Linked DNA regions of Luteolibacter sp. LG18. The protein of the gene in region 1 interacts with the protein of each later gene in a pairwise test. Links are inferred from orthologs where the notes say so. Each region holds a gene or a part of one and is shown in the gene's direction. Other genes may lie near its edges.

The links.
Region 2: the proteins of cysK (region 1) and cysE interact in binary tests that used the Escherichia coli proteins (3 or more experiments, as listed by UniProt). The link is inferred for Luteolibacter sp. LG18 from one-to-one orthologs.

Annotation. Positions count from the first base shown.
Region 1 is NZ_AP024600.1:4,533,221-4,536,493, forward strand. Bases 101-3,056 are described here. They hold cysK (cysteine synthase A), read left to right. Parts: upstream 101-1,067; coding sequence 1,068-2,045; downstream 2,046-3,056. Other genes in these bases: llg_RS17885 (NADPH-dependent assimilatory sulfite reductase hemoprotein subunit), read left to right, coding at 101-242; llg_RS17890 (phosphoadenylyl-sulfate reductase), read left to right, coding at 239-970; llg_RS17900 (SMI1/KNR4 family protein), read right to left, coding at 2,320-2,778; llg_RS17905 (hypothetical protein), read right to left, coding at 2,853-3,056. Also shown: more of llg_RS17885, read left to right, coding at 1-100; more of llg_RS17905, read right to left, coding at 3,057-3,273.
Region 2 is NZ_AP024600.1:391,151-394,319, reverse strand. Bases 185-3,036 are described here. They hold cysE (serine O-acetyltransferase), read left to right. Parts: upstream 185-1,104; coding sequence 1,105-1,968; downstream 1,969-3,036. Other genes in these bases: llg_RS01535 (hypothetical protein), read left to right, coding at 2,020-3,021; llg_RS01545 (Rrf2 family transcriptional regulator), read right to left, coding at 693-1,106; llg_RS01550 (hypothetical protein), read right to left, coding at 185-569. Outside these bases: more of llg_RS01550, read right to left, coding at 1-184; leuB (3-isopropylmalate dehydrogenase), read right to left, coding at 3,045-3,169.

The DNA of each region.
Region 1 (3,273 bases):
GCTCCCCCGGGAAATACAACGTGTATCTCGGGGGCGGCCACGCCGGCCAGCGCCTGTCGAAGCTCTACCGTCCGGAGTTCCCGGGCACGGAGATTCCGCAGCTCCTGGCTCCCATCTTCAAGCACTACGCGCAGGAACGTCTGGAAGGCGAACGCTTCGGCGACTTCGTCATCCGCGCCGGCTACGTGGCGGAAACAAAACAAGGTGCCGATTTCCACGCGAACATCGGCGTCACCGCATGACCGAACTTTCCACATCCATCTCTGAAGCGGACGCGCTCTCCGCTGAACTGGCAGCCTTGAAGGCGGGCGACCGCCTCAAGCTGCTGCACGAGCGCTTTGGCTCCCGGCTCGTCGCCACCACCAGCTTCGGCATCCAGGCGGTGGTGATGCTCCACCTGATCCACGAGAACGCCCCGGAAATCCCGGTGGTCTTCATCGACACCGGCTACCTGTTTCCGGAGACCTATCAGTACATCGACGAGGTCACGAAACGGTTCCCGAAGCTCGACCTCCGCGTCTATCAGCCCACCCTCACCGCCGCCCGCATGGAGGCGCTGTATGGCAAGCTGTGGGAGCAGGGGAAGGAAGGCAACGACCGCTACGGCATCATCACCAAGGTGGAGCCGATGGACCGCGCCCTGAAGGAAATCGGCGGCGATGTCTGGATCAGCGGCGTCCGCCGCAGCCAGTCCAGCTCCCGCGCGAACCGCTCCTTCGCCGAGCAGCAGAAGAAGACCCTGAAGGTCTACCCGATCCTCGATTGGGCGGACGCGCAGGTGAACATCTACATGAACCAGCACGCCCTGCCGCCGCACCCGCTGGCCGAGCAGGGGTATGTCACCATGGGCGACTGGCACTCCACCAGCCCCGTCGTGGAAGGGCAGGACGCCGAGTCCACCCGGTTCAACGGCGAGAAGTACGAGTGCGGATTGCATCTCGACTCCGGCGTCTCCGACTTCCAGATTTGATCCAACGGTTCATTTCCTTCCGGTCCGGATACGGAACGCGGAAACCGGGCCCCAGGATCCGACTATATATCATAGAAACCGAAACCTGATTCATCCCATGCCCATCGCAGACAACCTCGTCGCCACCGTCGGCAATACTCCTCTCATCCGTCTCAACCACCTCACCAAGGGCCTCGACGCCGAGGTGCTGGTGAAGGCCGAGTTCTTCAACCCGCTCTTCAGCGTGAAGGACCGCATCGGCAAGGCGATGATCGAAGCCGCCGAGCGTGACGGCCAGCTCAAGCCGGGCGGCCTGATCATCGAGCCGACCTCCGGCAACACCGGCATCGCCCTCGCCTTCGTCGCCCGCGCCAAGGGCTACCGCGTGATCCTGACCATGCCAGAAAGCATGTCGATCGAGCGCCGCGTGCTGCTCCGCCTGCTCGGCGCGGAGATCGTCCTCACCCCGCGTGCCCGCGGCATGGCCGGTGCCATCGCCATGGCGAAGAAGCTCATCGAAGAGACCCCGGGTGCCTTTGGCCCGGGTCAGTTCGACAACCCGGCCAACGTCCAGGTTCACCGCGAGACCACCGCCGAGGAAATCTGGCGTGACACCGAAGGCAACATCGACGTCTTCGTCGCGGGTGTCGGCACCGGCGGCACCTTCACCGGTGTCTCCGAGGTCATCAAATCCCGCCGCGAGCTGAAGACCTTCGCCGTCGAGCCCGTCGGCAGCCCGGTCATCACCCAGTTCCGCAAGGGTGAGGAACTCAAGCCCGGCCCGCACATGATCCAGGGTCTCGCCGCCGGTTTCATCCCGAAGAACCTCAATGTCGATCTCGTGGACGACACCATCCTCGTCACCAACGAGGATGCCATCGCGACCGCCCAGGCGCTCGCGCAGACCGAAGGCATCCCGGCCGGCATCTCGACCGGTGCCAACGTCTGGGCCGCCCTGCAGATCGCCAAGCGTCCGGAATACGCTGGCAAGCGCATCGTCACCGTCGCCCCGTCCTCCACCGAGCGCTACCTCTCCACCCCGCTGGCCGAAAAGGTCCGCGAGGAGGTGACGAACCTCCCGGTCCAGGAAATCTGACCGCGGCGGCGGAGCCCATCCGCCAATGCCACTGTTTTACCAAAAGGCGCGGGTCCCACGACCCGCGCCTTTTTCGTTTGAGCCATCGTAGCTGAAAGCTCCGCTTTCAGAGTGTAGGGGGAAGCTCCCGCTTTCCCTCTTCGCGGGGTGGAGGTCGCTCGGCCTAACAGCCCCCCGCCAACTGGAGCTGGCGGAGACGATTCGAAAGCGGAGCTTCCGACTACATTGAACAGACTCGCCGTGCTTTCCGGCACCCGTTGCAACGCTTCAACCTTCACCTGAAGTCCTCGGTCTCCTCGAGGATGTATTCGAAGAGATTGGCGGCCTTGACCGCGACGATCTCCCGCTGGGCGGTGTCCCAGACCTTGATCTCGTCCGTCTCCAGATCCACACAGTGGAACTCGTCGCCTTCGTTATTGAAGATCACGAAGAGGTTCGCGGGCAGATCCAGTTCTCTCCTTTTTCTGGCGGTGAACCACACGCCATCGGGCACACGGCTGTCGATGAAGTCGCTCGAAACGACCCCGTAATACTCCAAGGGGCCGAATGCCAGCGTTCCCCAGATGCTGGCGTATTGCTTCAAGGACTCCGTGAACGAGACGCCCAGATGCGCTTCCGCACGAGCCACTAGTTCGGGGGACACGCCGATGCCGCGGTCGACCGCATCCGGATCACTTTCGATCACGGCTTGGAGCCGTGCGAATGCACTGGTGTGAGAGTGGTTGTGGCTCATGGGTTTTTCGGGAATCCCCCCCCTGCCTGCGGAATAGTCCGATCGCTTCCCGAGGGGCTGGGATTTAGCATCCATCACGGCCGGATTTCGGATGGCAAGGTGAACTCGCAAAGTCTGGAACCAGCGAACAGATCCTTCACGCACTCCGAGACAAGCAGAAATGACCTGAAGTCGTCCAGTCGCGCAAGATGGATGCCCTCCATTGACTCCGGCAAGAGTTGCAACTTTTGCAACTTCATCACCTGCTTGGTTCCCGGGATGTGAAGAGCCTTTGATGCGCTCCAGTCGACGGCGGGAATAGCCTTCAGTGGATTGATGAGGGTCGCCTCCATTTCACCGTCGTCACAAGCCACCACCGCGGGCACCCCTTGGACGCTGGTTCCAGCCAGATTCAGCAAGCAGGCACCCGTTTCGTTTGACACCAAGGGGAGCATGGCGGAGTTGGGAAAATAGCACTCTCGACGGATCGTGGACAGCAATCCTCGAAAGACAAAC
Region 2 (3,169 bases), 4.1 Mb from region 1 along the record:
TTGAAGGCCAGTCCGCTGCGGAACTGGGCCTTGAAATCGGAAACGCCCGCGGTGGCCGGACCGGAACGGCGGGCCTTGCCACGGCCGAAGATCTCGCCGCTGCGCATGTTGCTGAAATGGGCCGCGGCCTGCTCATACTCGTCCGCGGCGAGGTCGGCGGAGGTCGTCGCGCGGTCGAGGTGCGCGGCGAGCTGCTCCTTGGACCAAGCCTCGGGATTGTATTTCTGGAGTTTGTCGAGGTGGGAGGCGAAGCACACGCGGCACTGCTCGAGATCCTCCATTTCCTGGCGCATCTCATACAGCTCGCGGTCGATCCGTGTCACCGCGCCGGAAAGTTTCTCGGTCAGCTCGACCTGGGCGGTGAGGAACTGGCTCTTGCGGCCGTTGAGGGCCTCGAGTTCCTGCTTCTTCCGTTCCAGTTCCTCGCGCTGCTTCTGGAGCTGTTCGAGTTGGACCTGGGCCGCCTGGAGCTTGCCCTCGTAGTCGTCGGAGGCAGCGGGAGCCGTGTCCATCTCCAGTTGTTGGGTGCGGAGACGGATGTGGTGGGTGTGTTCAGCGTTGCCGGGCATGGCGGGCGAAAAGGTAGGCGGGACGTCCGTGTTTTTACCCCGCTCCCATGCCCTTCGCCAGTGAAATCATTCGGATTTCTTGACTAATTGGGCCACTGACCCATGCCGCCGGTTGTTCCTCGGTTAGATGTAGAACATCTGGTCCACTGCCTGTTGGGACAGTGTTTCCAGCGTCACACCGTCGAGCGATTCGCCCAGCGCCTTGGACACCCGCTCCCACGCGCCGCGTACGCCCGGGCCGGACTCGCCCTCGTTGGAGACGGAGAACTGGAGCAGCGCGGGATCCACCGCCACCACGATTTGGCGCAGCGTGATTTCCTTCGCCGCGCGCGCCAGCAGGTAGCCGCCGGCCTTTCCACGGCGGCTGTCGATCAATCCGGCGCGACGCAAGTCATTGAGGATCTGCACCAGGAAGTTGGCTGAAATCGCTTCGCGTTGCGCGAGCTCCTCCAGGCGTGTTAACGTCCGCCCGTCGCTGCGCCGCGCCAGTTGGGCGAGGGCACGACAGGCATATTCGAGCTTCTGGGAGATCTTCATGACCGATTCGGTACACATTCACGCCGCCGCGGCGAGCACGAAGGACGCGGAAGCGAAATCCTGCAACGAAATGGACACCGCGGCCGTTTGGGCGCTCATCCGGGACGATGGGGCCAAAGTGGTGGAACAGGAGCCCACGCTCGCCCACCTGCTGCGGGACGTCGTGTTCCTGCGGAACGATCTCGGTGAATCCCTGTCCGCCAGGCTGGCCCGCCGCCTGGCCCGCGAGGACATGACCCGCGCCGAGCTGGAGCCGCTTTTCAACCAGATCTTCGGGCAGCATCCCGAGCTCGTCCGCCACGCGGCGCGGGACATGATGGCCATCTATCAGCGGGATCCCGCGTGCTTCTCGCCGCTCGAGCCGCTGTTGTTTTTCAAGGGCTTCCTCGCCCTCGCCACCTACCGGGTGGCCCACCAGCTCTGGCTCGATGGCCGCCGGTGGCTCGCGCTTTATCTTCAGAGCGTGATGAGCGAGGCCTTCGCGGTGGACATCCATCCTGCCGCGCGGATCGGCTGCGGCATCCTGCTCGATCATGCCACCTCGTTCGTGGTCGGTGAAACGGCCATCATCGAGGACAATGTGTCGATCCTCCACGAGGTGACGCTCGGCGGCACCGGCAAGGAGACCGGCGACCGCCATCCCATCGTGCGCTCCGGCGTGCTGCTTGGGGCGGGTGCCAAGGTTCTCGGCCGGGTCGAGATCGGCACCGGAGCGAAGGTCGGCGCGGGCAGTGTGGTACTCGCCGACGTGCCGCCCCACACTACCGTCGCCGGAGTTCCCGCGGTGATCGTGGGCGTGGCCCGGGAGGAAAATCCGGCGGATGCGATGGATCAGTCGTTGGAATGCCGCGGGTTCATTTAGCGAAGATTGAAAGCTGGTATTGGGAGATGGTTTGCCCTATCGAATCATTTCATGCGCCTGCCTTGGCTCACGCTCCTGTGCTGTTCCTGCCTCGTTTCCTGTGACAAGGTGAAGCAGGCGGTCGCCGACGCGAAGGCGAAGGCCACATCCGCCTCCTCGCCGGACAAAAAAGCGACGGAGGAGAAGGCGGCCGCTGCCGCGATCGATCCCGCGCTCGAAGCGCAGATCGACAAGACCGAGGAAGGCGTCCGCTTCCGCAAGGATCTTCCGTTTCCCGCGAAACTCACCGCGCGCGAGGTCACGAAGATGGATGGGAAGTCCTTGCGCCTGACCAAGCATTCGGAGCTCGGCAACGAGACGGGCACGTTCAACGGCTCAACGGAAACGACCCATCTTTGGAAGCGGGAGGGCGATCGTCTTTCCCTCACCATCGAGCGCGATGCCTTCGTGCCCGCGATGCTGCCTCAGCAGGGGAAGGAGCCAGCTCCTCAACCGGTGGCGGTGGAGTCCGAAGCGACCGGCCTGAGCGCCACCTTTCGCCAGACCGGCGGCAAGTGGAAGGCGGAGAACGGCCGCGGTGGTGACTTCCGCCGCATCGTGTGGGTGGAGAATGTCGAGCCCGGTATCGGTGACATGGCCGTGGCGGCCGGAGCCCTGCCGTGCGGGTTCTGGTTCGGCAAGCCGCGCTTCAAGGAAGGCGCGGCATTTCCACTGACCGGGGACGGGTTGAGGCTCCTGTTCGGCGAGTCGCCCGCCGGGAAAATCGACCTCGTTTACGAGGGGATCGAAGGCATCGGGGGGCATCCCTGCGGGCGCTTCTCGTTTCGCGGCACCTGCAGCCGGAAGAACGTCATCGGCAGCGATGGGAAGAAGAGCAATTTTGATTACACCATCGATTCGGGGAAGATCTGGCTCTCCCTGCTCTATCCGGTGGTGATGAAGCGGGAAATGGAAGCCATCCTCACCATGACCCAGAACAGCGGCGGCGTGTCCACCCGCATGCAGGGGCCGGCCTCGTTCTCCACCACGGTGGAGTGGAAGCCCGGCACGTGACCGGGCTTCCTTGAATCGGAGGCTCAGAGGCGGGCGAGGATCGCGTCGCCCATGGCGGTGGTGCCCACGCGGGTCTCGCCTTCGGCGCCCGTCGCGATGTCACCGGTACGATAACCATCGTTGATGGCCTTCGCCACGGCGGCGTCGA